DNA from 2 places in the Bradyrhizobium sp. B117 genome. Region 1 is predicted to be linked to the other one. Evidence: predicted binding sites of a transcription regulator. Region 1 holds the regulator's gene; the other holds the start of a gene.

The links. Region 1 encodes LexA, which represses DNA repair genes until DNA is damaged. Its sites were predicted from a motif close to TGTTCNNNNTGTGTTCNG; they were not measured.
Region 2: the regulator LexA is predicted to act here: its motif matches at 4,328-4,345, upstream of rmuC (DNA recombination protein RmuC).

The regions. Positions count from the first base shown of each region.
Region 1 is NZ_CP152414.1:5,016,680-5,023,820, reverse strand. Features, by position in the region: gene AAFG16_RS24655 (alpha-hydroxy acid oxidase) at 1-273, shown strand, start outside; gene AAFG16_RS24650 (HAD family phosphatase) at 282-911, shown strand; gene AAFG16_RS24645 (hypothetical protein) at 1,057-1,251, shown strand; gene glp (gephyrin-like molybdotransferase Glp) at 1,473-2,684, shown strand; gene lexA (transcriptional repressor LexA) at 2,861-3,562, shown strand; gene AAFG16_RS24630 (hypothetical protein) at 3,759-3,971, shown strand; gene AAFG16_RS24625 (hypothetical protein) at 4,166-4,600, shown strand; gene AAFG16_RS24620 (ComEC/Rec2 family competence protein) at 4,609-6,891, opposite strand; gene AAFG16_RS24615 (DUF2171 domain-containing protein) at 6,988-7,141, opposite strand, start outside.
Region 2 is NZ_CP152414.1:553,139-560,279, forward strand. Features, by position in the region: gene recR (recombination mediator RecR) at 1-504, shown strand, start outside; gene AAFG16_RS02620 (hypothetical protein) at 532-969, shown strand; gene AAFG16_RS02625 (MFS transporter) at 1,095-2,459, opposite strand; gene AAFG16_RS02630 (GIY-YIG nuclease family protein) at 2,665-2,967, opposite strand; gene rmuC (DNA recombination protein RmuC) at 3,097-4,296, opposite strand; gene def (peptide deformylase) at 4,468-4,995, shown strand; gene fmt (methionyl-tRNA formyltransferase) at 5,190-6,113, shown strand; gene truA (tRNA pseudouridine(38-40) synthase TruA) at 6,113-6,850, shown strand; gene dapE (succinyl-diaminopimelate desuccinylase) at 7,022-7,141, opposite strand, start outside.

The DNA.
Region 1 (7,141 bases):
CGCGGCACCGACATCGTCAAGGCGATCGCGGCGGGCGCGGACATGGTCGGCATCGGCCGGCTGCAATGCTGGGCGCTGGCGGCGGCCGGCGAGGCCGGCGTCACGCGCATGCTGGAACTGCTGGAGGACGAGGTGCTGCGCTGCCTCGGCCTGCTGGGCGCCACCTCCTTCGCCGAGGTCAACAAATCCTGCCTGCATCCGGCGACCGCGACCAATGCGCCAAGCGTGTTCAGCGCATTCCCGCTGTTCGACCACGACCCGTACCGATACTGAGGATAAGGATGCAGGTGACCTCGCTCTCTCCCGGCAGCGCCGATGCGCTTTTGTTCGATCTCGGGCGCGTGGTGCTCGACATCGATTTCTCCAAGGCGATCGATTGCTGGGCGGGGCACGCCGGCTGCAAGCCCGAAGCCATCGTCGCGCGCTATGTGCGCGACGAGGCCTACCGGCTGCACGAGGTCGGCAAGATCACCGACGAGGACTATTTCGCCTCGCTGCGCAACTCACTCGGGATCGGCATTTCCGACGCCCAGTTCCTGGAAGGCTGGAACGCGATCTTCGCCGGCGAGATGCCTGACATAGCCGAGTTGCTGCCGCGCGCGGCGAGGCAAATGCCGCTCTACGCCTTCTCCAACACCAACCGGCCGCATGTGGACTATTTCTCGAAGGAATACGCCGATCTGCTCGGCCATTTCCGCGAGGTCTACCTGTCCTCCAGCATCGGCCTGCGCAAACCCGATGCGGAAGCTTTCGACCATGTCGTCGCCGCTATCGGCGTGCCAGCCAACCGGATCGTATTTTTCGACGATCTTGCCGAGAACATCGAGGGAGCCCGCGCCCGCGGCCTGACCGCGGTGCATGTGACCTCGCCAACCGCCGTCGGGAACGCCTTGAAGGCGCTCGGGGTTTAACGTCCGGTGCCCAGGGGGCCTGGAACTAATCTGACGCAAAATGAGGAACCAAATCACTTTGTGCAATTTTGTACAGAGTTCCCGGAACGAATACGGGCTTCCGGACTCATAAGTCCGTTGGGAATTCTACATCGGGCTTATCGTCGTGTTGGGCAAAACCTACCTCACCAAGCAGGCCTCGCTGCTGATGAAATACGCCAGAACCACCTCGGATTCTGAGCTCTCCGCCAAGCTGATCAGCAAGGCCGCCGACCTGAAATCGCAGGCCGATCCGCTGCCCGACAAGGATCAGAGTCCCAAAGCGCCGGACGTCAGTCCGGACGAGCCGCCGGGGAGTTGACCGATGCTGGCCGTGGCTCTCGTCCTTCTCATCCTCGCCATGGCCATCCTCGTACCGGTCTGTCTGGCCTTCTGGATCATGCCGCGGCGGATTTGACGTCTGTCCTTCACTGCAGAGCGGATGAATCCTCCTGCGTGAGCGCCTTTTTGCCTCAGCGCCTGCACTCGGCTAGAACTCTCGCCGCCGATTTGCCCGAACGGACGCAGCTGGAGTTCTCACCCGTGGCCCTGATGCCGGTTTCTGACGCGCTTGCCGCGGTGCTTGCCGGCGCAGAGCCGCTGCCTGAAGAAACGGTCGCGCTCGACCAAGCCTTCCACCGCGTGCTCGCCCGCGACGTCGCGGCGCGGCGCACGCAGCCGCCGCAGGCGATGTCGGCGATGGATGGCTATGCGGTGCGTGCGGCCGATGCCGCGACAATCGATTCCCAGCTCACCGTGATCGGCGAGGTCGCGGCGGGCCGGCCGTTTGCGGGATCGGTCGGCGCCGGCGAAGCCGTGCGGATCTTCACCGGCGGCGTCGTTCCCGACGGGGCCGACGCAGTCGTGATCCAGGAGGACACAGTTGCGGATGGGAGGCGCATCACGATCAAGGAAACGGCCGTGACGGGGCGACACATCCGCCCGGCCGGCGTCGATTTCCGCGCGGGCGACGTGCTGCTGCGCAAGGGTATCCGGCTGACCGAGCGCGACCTCGCGCTCGCCGCCGGCATGAATCACCCGCTTCTGCCCGTCCGCCGCCGCCCGAAAGTCGCGATTCTCGCCACCGGCGACGAGCTGGTGATGCCGGGCACCACGCCTGGCCCCGGCCAGATCGTCTATTCCAACGGCTACGCCCTGCACGCGCTCGCCCGCAGTGAGGGCGCCGATACCGTCGATCTCGGTGTTGCCGCCGATACCCTGGACGCCACCACCGCGGGCATCCGCCGCGCCCGCGAGAGCGGCGCCGACATCCTGATCACCACCGGCGGCGCCTCGGTCGGCGACCACGATCTGGTCCAGCAGGCGCTGAAGGCCGAGGGCATCGCGATGACGTTCTGGAAGATCGCAATGCGGCCCGGCAAGCCGATGATGCATGGACACCTGGCGGCGATGCGCGTGATCGGCCTGCCCGGCAATCCCGTGTCATCCTATGTGTGTGCCTTCCTGTTCATGGTGCCGCTGATTCGCGCGCTGTCGGGCCGTTCCGCGATTCACCATCGCCGCGAGCGCGCGGTGCTCGGCCGCGATGTCGGCGCCAACGACCAGCGCGAGGATTATCTGCGCGCGCGCCTGGAAACGCGCGACGACGGCACGCTGATCGCCCTTCCCGTCAATCACCAGGATTCCTCGCTGCTTGCGAATCTCGCTGCGGCACAGGCACTTCTCGTGCGCGCGCCGTTCGCGCCGAAGGCCGAAGCCGGCACACCTTGCGAGGTGCTGCGCCTGCCGGTCTGAACGCGCAGGCCACACGCGTGGCGCGAACTTTGTCGCGTTCACGGTAAATTAAGCAGTTGCGGAACATGTATCGAACATATAGTGTCCGTTCATGATTTGTTTCGAGCATGCAGCGGCTTATCGCTGAATTCATCGTCTCGGAATCGAACGACATCAACCGGGGGATTTTGGTCGAGATGTTAACGCGCAAACAGTACGAGCTCCTGCGGTTCATCAGCGAGCGACTGAAGGAAAGCGGCGTGCCGCCATCCTTCGACGAGATGAAGGACGCGCTCGACCTGCGCTCGAAATCAGGCATCCATCGCCTGATCACCGCGCTCGAGGAGCGCGGCTTCATCCGCCGCCTGCCCAACCGCGCCCGCGCCATCGAGGTGATCAAGCTGCCTGAGCTGCAGGCCGCCGCCGGCAATCGTCGCGGCTTCACGCCGAGCGTCATCGAGGGCAACCTCGGCAAGGTCCGCACGACCTCCAGCCCGCCCGCGGACGAGGGCGAGCGTCCCGTCGCGGTGCCCGTGATGGGCCGTATCGCGGCCGGCACGCCGATCGAGGCGTTGCAGACCCGCAGCCACACCATTAGCGTCCCGCCCGACATGCTCGGCTCTGGCGAGCACTACGCGCTCGAAGTGCGCGGCGATTCCATGGTGGAAGCCGGCATACTCGACGGCGACATGGCGCTGATCCAGCGCAACGAGAGCGCCGACACCGGCGACATCGTGGTGGCGCTGATCGACGACGAGGAAGCGACCTTGAAGCGCTTCCGCCGCCGCGGCGCCTCGATCGCGCTCGAGCCCGCCAATGCGGCCTATGAGGTACGCATCCTGCCGCCGAACCGGGTCAAGATTCAGGGCAAGCTGATCGGGCTTTATCGGAAGTACTGATACCGGAAGTACTGAGCGCGCTGTCCGCGCGCTTCGATCGGCATCGCCGACCAGAGATCGGAGCGGATGATTGTCCGCTCGCGCTGGATAGTCTTTCTGGTTTCGCGCAGATTATCCGGCCCCTCCCCCGGCGCTACATCCTCGCCACACCGCACGAAGCAGCACGGCTTCGGCTGCGAAGGTTCGAGGAGACCTCATGCGCAAGATCATCCTGAGCACAGTAGCCGCGGTGCTGGTCGCAGCATCAGCGTCGCAAGCCGTTGCCGCACCATCGCACCGCCATGTCCGCAAGGACGTGGCCAAGGAGACTGCAATGAGCGAGCAAGTCCGAAACGCGCGCAATGCGCTGACGCAAACGTCACAAGCGGTCTGGCCAAATTCCGGCTGGTCGGCTCCGGCTGGCCGCTGATACCCCCACCGAATGCACGAAAGCAGACTTTGTTCCCAGCGGATTCGGGAAAGATAATGTGATCGCACGCTGCGGCAGCGAGCCGCAGATTTGCCTACAACCGCGCAGACGCTATTATGCTTCCACTCTGATAGAGGCCTGCGCCTCGTAAGACAGAGGCACGGGTTGCTATCTCCGCATGAGGAGCACCCACGATGTGTGACTACAGCCTGCATGCCGTCGCATCGCGCCCTGCCGAGGTCGGCGAGACGATCGTGACGACAACGTTCCGCGGCACCTCGACGCGCGGCTTTGCCTCCGCGGCCGATCCGACCGTCGCGGTCTGCCTGCTGCCGGGAACGGAGCTCGCCTTCGCCGACAACGTCCGCTACGACAATCGCTGGATCTGGACGCGCACCGTCAATTCGCGCGTCGGCAAGTTCGGCAAGATCGATCCGCACATTCCCGATCGCCATCATGACGCGATCGAATTCCCCGACGGCAAATACGTGCTGGTGACACAGCTCGTCGAAGGCCAGCAGGCAACCGTGCTGCAACTGCCCGTGACCCAGCCGCTGAGCGAGCGCGAGCACAAGCCGCAGGTCGGTGTCGACAGCCGGCCGACAACGCCGCGTCTGCCGATCGGTTGAAATAGATCCTAGTCCTCCGCCGCAAGGTCGGCCTCCGACGGTGTTGCGTCCCGGACGCGCGGAGTTCCAGACGGTGGCAAGAGGGTCAGTTCGGAAACGCCCTCGCCGGCAGCAGCCGGCGACCAGGGGCGATTTGCGCCCCTCGCTTTCACCGCCAGCACCGCAAATCCCTCACCAGCTTGTGTCAGCGCCAGCGCGCCCTGCCTCGTCAGACGCTGCCGGTCGACCACCATCGCCGCGCAATCCGGCGGCGCGGGCCTTGCCGTCACCACCAATGCAGCGCGACTGCAATCATCCGCCAGCGCGTCGATCCGCAGGGACAGCGCCACCAGCCGCCCGTCGGCGAGCGGCGTGACGCAGCCGGCCTCGTCGCATGACACGCCGTCAGCCAGCGCGGCACTGCCGGCGTCACGCACATCGGCGTCGGCAGCCAACCATTCCTTGAGCAGAAAACCGTCCTTGCTGGCCCTGATCAGGTGCAGGTGCCCGTCCCGCCCCCGCACCGCGACGCTCTGGCCGTCCCCGGCAATTAAAATGTCCGGTTGGCGTGCCGACAGGCCCCAGAGGATCGCCGCCAGCAGCACCACGGCGCCGGACCAGCGCAGCGGCGTGCGCAACAGACCCATCACGATGACCCCGAGGCTCGCCGCAATCAGCGGGCCTATGCCGAAGGCGGGGATGCTGCCGACAGCGCCCGGCAGTCCCGCTACCCAGCGCGAGACCGCAATCATCCAGTCGATGCCGATCCCCATCAGCCACCAGAACACGGCGTCGAGCCCGAACGGTGCCGCAAGCAGGCCCAACAGCCCGGCCGGCATGACCAGCGCCGAGACCACCGGCATCGCGCCAAGATTGGCGAGCACGCCGAACGGCGTGACGCGGTGGAAGTGGAAGGCGGCGTAGGGCGTGGTCGCAAGCCCCGCGATCAGCGAGGCCAGGAACAGCATCGCGATCTCGCGCCCGCCCCACAGCGCGATGCGCGCGGTCGTGGAATGATCGGGCGAGGCAAACAGGTTCGGCATGCCGATCTGCACCAGCGCCACCAGCCCAAGCGTCGCCGCGAACGACATCTGGAAACTCGGATGCACCAGCGCCTCCGGCGCGACCGCAAGCACGATCAGCGCCGCCACGGCCAGCGTGCGGAAGGTGATGGCGCGGCGGTCGACCATCACCGCGATCAGCACCACCGCCGTCATGAAGAACGACCTTTGCGTCGCGACTTCCGCGCCCGACAGCAGCAGATAGAACGCCGCCGCAACCAATGCCGCGGCCGCCGACCACTTCTTGATGGCGAAACCGGCCGCAAGCGCCGGAATCAAGGCCAGCAGCGCGCGCACCGCGAAGAACACGACGCCGGCGACGACCGCCATGTGGTAGCCGGAGATCGACAGCACATGACCCAGCCCCGAGATGAACATTGCATCGTTGACGGGCGTCGTGATCGCATCGCGCCGACCAGTGAGCAGCGCCGTCGCGATGGCGCGATTGTCGCCCTCGAGCGTCGCACGGATGCGCGCGTCGATCGCATCGCGCAGGCCTTGCATGAACGCGGCATAGCGCAGCCGCAGGCCGCCGGCATCCGGCGGCACGGACGCGGTGATCGCGCCCATCACGAAACCGGAGGCGCCGATGCCCTGGAAGAACATGTCACGCGAGAAATCGTAGCTGCCGGGACGAACCGGCGAAATCGGCGGCAATAGCCGCGCCTTCAGCTGCACGAAGCTGCCGACCTCGGGCGCGGTCCCCTTGCGCACCGACAGGCGCACGCGCTCGAGCTTGACGTCGCTGCGCTGCGCCTCCATCGCGGTGACGCGAAGGACAAAACGGTCGGTGCGCTCGCGGATGTCGCGGGCCTCGACAAAGCCCGACAACGATACCGAATAGAGCGGTTTTGCCAGCACCGTGTGCGCGATACGCGCCGTCTTCCAGGTCGCCATGGCCAAGCCGGCCGCGACCGCCGCGATCAGAAGCGCAGGCGCAAACCACCGGCTCCGCCGCAACAGGACCGCACCACACATGAGCGCGACCGCGGTGGCGGCAACGACCCACAGCACCGGCTCATGATCGGCCGCGAAGTACAGCGCGATGCCGCCGCCGAACGCGACAGGCACCCACGGCAACAGCCGCCCGGCGCCGGTTTCAGCGCGCGCCCATGCGCGGAGCGTCTCGACGGTCGCGGGCCAGAGGCCGGAGCCCACCGGCGCGAAGCCGCCGGCCGAGGCGGTTCGGCCCGTCGGCCAAGTTCCCGCGATCCCTTGCGAGACACGCTGCGGCCGGCCCGGCTCCGCCATTCCCTAGCACCCTGCGATACGCGACGGGTGCCAAGGCTACCGGAACGTGCAGGCGGACGAATAGCGGTACGGATCAGGAACGGACGGACGCCCGCCCTACTTTTCCTCTTCCATCGTCACGGCGACATCCGCTTTCGCCGACAGGCGGACCTTGTTGCCCTCGACGTCGGCAACGAGACCCTTGTCGATGAAGTGATGGTGCCCCTTGTGGCTGCCCTCGCCGCTGTCCTTCTTGGTCAGCTTGATGCGA
Region 2 (7,141 bases), 4.5 Mb from region 1:
CTGATCAAGAAGCGCGAAGCGCTGATGATGCCGCTGTCCTCGGCCTTGCAGGTGGCGCTCGACAAGGTCCAGGTCTGCAAGACCTGCGGCAACATCGACACGCAAAATCCCTGCACCGTCTGCACCGATCCGAAGCGCGATCCCGCGATCATCGTCGTGGTCGCCGACGTCGCCGATCTCTGGGCGCTGGAGCGGGCCAATGCCACCCAGGGTCGCTATCACGTGCTGGGCGCGACCCTGTCGCCGCTCGACGGCGTCGGCCCGCAGGACCTGACCATCGACGCGCTGGTCGCGCGGGCCCACGCCGCCGAGGTGCACGAGATCATCCTGGCGCTGAATGCAACGGTGGACGGCCAGACCACGGCGCATTACATCACGGACCTGCTTCAGGACGCCAACGTCAAAGTAACCCGACTCGCGCACGGTGTGCCGGTCGGCGGCGAGCTTGATTATCTCGATGAAGGTACGCTATCGGCCGCCATGCGGCAGCGGACCCTGTTCTAGCTATCCAGACTTCACGGAACGGACGACATGACGAAACGATTCGCCAAACGGCTGGCTTTGGCCCTGACGATGATGACGGTGGTGACCCCGGCCGTCTCGGCGCAACAGGACGATGGGGCCCCGCCGCCGTCCAAGCCCGGCAAGCCGATCAACAATGGCGACGTGCTCTCGGGCGAGCTGAACACGATGAAGGTGCGCGACGTCAAGAACGCCGGCAAGCGGATCGCGATGTACCAGATCACCTCCGAGCCGCGCCGCCTGCCGGCGCCGAACGGGCTCTGCAATCTCGAGACCGGACCTGAGACCTTCCAGCTCGTCACCTCCAGCGACGCGCAGGCCGCACAACTGAAATCGTTCGTCGGCAAGGAGATCTCGGTCAAGGTCGACGAGGTCGCCTGCGCCAGCGATCCCGGCCAGATGAGCGAGGCCGTGATCACGAAGTGGAGCCTGATCAGGAAGCAGTAGGGCGGCCGCGCCCCACACCGAGGTGCCGTAGGGTGGGCAAAGGCGCACCGCGCCGTGCCCACCACCTGCTTCTAATTCATGGCGCGATGGTGGGCACGCTTCGCTTTGCGCACCCTACGGCAGCATCACACCCTCACCGGCCCCAGCGCATCGAAATGCCCGCGCTTCTGCAGCCAGGCCAGCAGCATCAGGCTCGGGATCGCCACCAGCACGCAGATCACGAAGAACAGCGCCCAGCCGGTCGTCTCCGCCACGAAGCCGGCACCGGACGACAGATACGTCCGTCCCACCGCCGCGAGCGCGGTGAGCAGCGCGTATTGCGTCGCTGTGTGCAGCGGATTCTGGCACAGCGCCGAGAGATAGGCGACGAAGATCACGGTGCCGATGGCGCTGGTGAAGTTCTCGGCGCAGATGGCGAGCGCCAGCGCCCATTGGTTGGTACCGACCACCGCAAGCCATGAGAAGGACAGGTTCGCCAGCGCCTGCACCACGCCGCCGATCCAGAGCGACGTCGCCAGCGAATACCGCCGCGCCACAAAACCGCCGGCGAAGCCGCCAATCAGCGTCGCGGCGAGGCCGACGCCCTTCACGATCGCCGCATAGTCGTTGCGGGTGAAGCCGAGGTCGATCACGAACGGCGCCGTCATCGTGCCGGAGAACGCGTCGGTGAACTTGAACAGCACGACGAAGGCGAGCGCGGCAAGAGCATCCTTGCGCGACAGGAACTCCGAGAAGGCGCCGATCGCCGCATGCAGCACGCGCGTGAACGCGGTCTCGGCCTGTGTCGCGGCTTCCGCTCGCACCGATTGCTCGGGCTCGGTCGCGACCAGCGCCGTGATCGTTCCGATCAGCACCATCGCCGCCATCACCACATAGCCCCACATCCAGGCCGAGCTGCGCGCAATGCCGGTGTCCTCGAAGCCCGAGACGATGAACAGCGCGCCCGCGGTCGAGACCAGCATGCCGATGCGATAGGCCGCGACGTAAGCCGCCATGCCGGCGGCCTGCTCGCTCTCGGGCAGGCTCTCGACCCGGAACGCGTCGACCACGATGTCCTGGGTCGACGATGTCGTCGCCACCAGCAGCGCGCCGAGCGCGACGTAGAACGGCGAGCGCGCTGGATCGGTCATCGCCAGCAACAGGATCGCGATGATCAGCAGCAATTGCGAGAACACCAGCCAGCCGCGCCGCCGTCCGAACGTGCGGGTGAACAGCGGCACGTGGAGCGCATCCACCAGCGGCGCCCACAGGAATTTCAGCGTGTAGGGCGTGCCGACCAGCGCAAACAGTCCGATGGTCTTGAGATCGACCCCGGCCTCGCGCATCCACACCAGCAGCGTCGAGCCCGACAGCGCCAGCGGCAGCCCCGAGGAGAAGCCGAGGAACAGCACGATCAGCACCCGCGGTTGCAGGTACACGGCCAGGCTCTCGCGCCAGGAGGTCGCGGGAGCGGGGCTAGCGGCGGGGGAGGTCACCTCGGGTGCGGTCATCGGGTGGTGTTAGCAGATTCTAGGGGCCACAAGGGAGCTGTCGTCGCTGCCAGCGGCAAAGGAGGTGTCGTCGCCCTCTCGGTGTCATCGTCCGCGAAGGCGGACGATCTAGTAACCACCGGCTTCTCAGTTCAACCACAACTGCCGCGGCGTACTGGATACCCCGCCTTCGCGGGGTATGACAGCGCGGCGGGGCATGGCAGCTTTATGGCGGCCCGGCGATCTCGTGATACAGGTCATCCCAATTCGGATTGTGTTGCTCGATCAATCGGACCTTCCAGGCCCTGTTCCACTTCTTCAGCCGCTTCTCGCGCTTGATCGCGTTCTCGGGGTCGTCGAACTGCTCGAAGTAGACGAGCCGAGCGACATCATACTTCTCGGTGAAGCTCTCGATCAGCTTGGACTTGTGCTGAGCGACGCGACGGATGAGGTCGTTCGTCATGCCAATATAGAGCGTGCCGCCGATCTTGGAGGCGAGAATGTAAACATAGTAGTGGCGTGCCCCCATGTGACCACCTCAACGGTGTCATCGTCCGCGAAGGCGGACGATCCAGTACTCACCAGCACCTCGGTTCAACAACGACCGTCACAGCGTACTGGATGCCCCGCCTTCGCGGGGCATGACAGTGTCCTAGAATCACTCCCCCGCCTGGAGCTTCCGCGGAAACAGCTCGCCCGCGCCCGTCGCCACCAGCCGCGGGCCTTCCGGCGCGTCGGTCTTGCTGAAATCGAGCTCCTCGATCCGCCCGGCGCGCTTCTCGATCTTGTCGGCGGAGATCAGCACCTGGCGGACGTCCTCGTTCACGTCGGCAAAATGCTTTTGCAGCTTCAGCACGCGATCCCTGAGACGTCCCAGATCGTCGCCGAGCTTGATCACCTCGGTGCGGATCTGGTCGGCGGCATCGCGCATGCGCGCGTCCTTCATGATCTGCTGCATCACCTGGATCGCCAGCATCAGGAGCGAGGGCGACACCAGCACGATGCGGGCGCGATAGGCCTTCTGGATCACGTCGTCGAAACCGTCATGGATTTCCGCATAGACCGATTCCGACGGCACGAACATCAACGCCATCTCCTGGGTCTCGCCGGCGACGAGATATTTTTCCGCGATGTCGCTGACATGCTTCATCACGTCGCCGCGCAGCCGCTGCGTGGCGACGCGCCGCTCCTCGTCGGTGCGAGCGTCGTGCAGCGCCGTCATCGCTTCCAGCGGAAATTTTGCATCGATGCAGAGCGGACGCTGGTCGGGCAGGAACACGACACAGTCGGGCCGCTTGCCGGTCGAGAGCGTGAACTGGAACTCGTAGGAGCCTTTGGGAAGGCCGTCCTGGACGATCGCCTCCATCCGCGCCTGGCCGAAGGCGCCGCGCGACTGCTTGTTGGCGAGGACATCGCGCAAGGTCGTCACCTGCGTGGTGAGGTCGGTGAGGTTCTTGTGCGCGTTGTCGATGATGCCGAGCCGCTCGTGCAGCGCGCGCAGGCTCTCCATGGTGTTGCGGGTCGAATGTTCCATGGACTGGCCGACGCGGTGGGTCACCGAATCCAGCCGCTCGTTGACCGCCCGCGCCATCTCGGCCTGGCGGCCGGCCAGCGCCTGGGTCATGGCATCGACCCGGCCGGAGGCTTCAGCTTGGGCGTGCAGCACCTGGGCGAGGCGCTCCTCGAGCTCGTCGGCCCGGATCGCGTGGGCCATCGCGAGTTCCGCGCCGCGCCGTCCCGAGCGCGCGATCACGACCGCAATCACAACCAGCAGGATGAGGACCAGCGCGCCGAAGCCGATCAGCGCATCGATGGTGCGCACCGGCCAGTCGCCGGCCATGAAAATGATCTCGTTCATGCCAGCCCTTCTATCCGATTCGCGTCCGGTCGCGAACGAAGGGGGAACGTTTTCGGTAAAGAAACCCTTAAGTTTTATGGTTAACGAAACCTGAAGCTTTATCGTGAGCGGAGCGTGAACCGGGTTCCTGGCCGCATTGACCGCATCCGGCGCGCGGCTTAAATCGCCGCCATGGCTCTACGAGAAATCATCATTCTGCCCGACAAGCAGCTGCGCCTGGTCTCCAAGCCGATCGAGAAGGTCACGCCGGAGATCCGCAAGCTTGCCGACGACATGTTCGAGACCATGTACGACGCGCCCGGCATCGGGCTTGCGGCGATCCAGGTCGCGCAGCCGCTGCGGCTGATCACCATGGACCTCGCCAAGCCCAACCCGGACGGCGAGACCAAGCCGGAGCCGCGCGTCTTCATCAATCCGGAGATCATCGCCTCGTCCGAGGAGCTGTCCATTTACGAGGAAGGCTGCCTCTCGATTCCCGAATATTACGAGGAGGTCGAGCGCCCTGCGAAGGTGCGGGTGCGCTTCACCGATCTCGACGGCAAGCTGCACGAAGAGGATGCCGAAGGCCTCTACGCCACCTGCATCCAGCACGAGATCGACCATCTCAACGGCGTGCTGTTCGTCGACTATCTGTCGAAGCTCAAGCGCGACCGCGTCATCAAGAAGTTCGAGAAAGCCGCCAAGCGCGCGGGGGAGTGAGTCATCGGAGCCGCCCCACCCTCGGTGCGCTCCCTCCCCCCTTGCGGGGGAGGGCGGGGGAGAGGGGTAGCCCAGCAAAAGTTCTAACGGGGACGAAGAACCAATCCGCGCTCAAGCCGAGAGAGCGCGTCGTGTGGCACCCCTCTCCCTAGCCCTCCCCCGCAAGGGGGGAGGGAACGCAGCGAGTTCTGTTGATGCCCCTCCGTCTGATCTTCATGGGCACGCCCGATTTCTCCGTGCCGACGCTGCTCGAGCTGGTCGCGCACGGCCACGAGATCCTGGCCGTCTACACCCGCGCGCCGAAACCCGGCGGGCGGCGCGGTCTGCAATTGCAGCCGACTCCAGTTGAAGAAGCGGCGCGAAAGCTCGGCGTGCCCGTGCTGACGCCGAAGACGCTGAAGACTGAGGAGGCGCTCGATGAGTTTCGCGCCTTCGACGCCGATGCCGCCGTCGTCGTCGCCTACGGAATGATCCTGCCGCAGGCGATCCTCGATGCGCCGAAGCTCGGCTGCTACAATCTGCACGCTTCGCTGCTGCCGCGCTGGCGCGGCGCTGCTCCCATCAACCGCGCGATCATGGCAGGCGATGCCGAGAGCGGCGTGATGGTGATGAAGATGGATGTTGGTCTCGACACCGGCGACGTCGCGATGGCCGAGCGGCTTCCGATCACGGACAACATGACCGCGGTCGATCTGCATGATCGTCTCTCCCGTCTTGGCGCCGATCTGATGGTGCGCGCCATGGCTGGGCTCGAACGCGGCGGGCTGCAGCTCAAAAAGCAGAGCGAGGACGGCGTCACCTATGCGGCCAAGATCGACAAGGCCGAGGCGCGGATCGACTGGACGAAGCCGGCGCGCGCGGTGCTCCGCCACGTCCATGGCCTGTCGCCGTTCCCCGGCGCATGGGCGGAGCTTGAGAATGCGCGCGTCAAAATTCTGCGCTGCGAGCTGGCGAAGGGCGCGGGCGATCCGGGTGCGGTGCTCGATGATCATCTCACCATCGCCTGCGGCGACGGCGCCATCCGCATCCTCGAGCTGCAGCGCGAGGGCAAAGGCCGGATGCAGGCGGCGGACTTCCTGCGCGGCGTGCCTGTGAAGCCGCCGATGCGGCTTTCCTGATGCCGCGCTACAAGCTCACCATCGAATATGACGGCGCGCTGTTCTTCGGCTGGCAGATCCAGGAGACGCTGCCGTCTGTGCAGGGCGCGCTGGAAGCGGCCGTGAAGGCGATGACCGGCGCGGATCTGCGCGTGCATGGCGCCGGCCGCACCGATGCCGGCGTGCATGCGCGCGGCCAGGTCGCGCATGTCGATGTCGAGAAGCAGTTTCCGCCGGGCCGGTTTCGTGACGGGCTCAATGCGCATCTGCGCCCGCATCCGATCGCGGTGCTCGAGGCCGAGATCGTCCCTGATACATTCGAGGCGCGCTTCTCGGCGGTGAAGCGCCACTACCGCTATCGCGTCATCAACACCCGCGCCAATCTCGCTCTCGATGTCGGTCACGCCTGGCGCGTGCCGCGCAAGCTCGATGCCGATGCGATGCATGCGGCAGCAAAGCGCCTGCTCGGCAAGCACGATTTCACCACCTTCCGCGACACCGAGTGCCAGGCCAAGTCGCCGGAGAAGACGCTCGACCAACTCGACGTGCTGCGCGACGGCCGCGAGATCACCATCGTGACGTCGGCACGCTCGTTCCTGCACAGCCAGGTCCGCTCGATGGTGGGCTCGCTGGTCTGGGTCGGCGAAGGACGCTGGACCGCGGACGATCTCTCCGCGGCGCTCGCCGCGCGCAACCGCGCCGCCTGCGGCATCGTCGCCCCGCCGGAGGGGCTGTATCTGATGAAGGTGGATTATTAGCGAGGCGGGAGCTCTCGCCTCATTATCGGTGTCATGCCCCGCGAAGGCGGGGCATCCAGTACGCCGCGGCCTCTCGGCTCAATCACTACCGTCTCTGGAATACTGGATCGCCCGCCTTCGCGGGCGATGACAGCGGAGTAGGGGCGACGACGGAGCGGAAGACGGCAGCTCCTACCCAAAATACCTTTGCAAAATCCCGCGATACACCCGCGTCAGCTTCTCCAGATCCGTCACCGGCACGCGCTCGTCGACCTGGTGCATGGTCTGGCCGACCAAGCCGAACTCGATCAC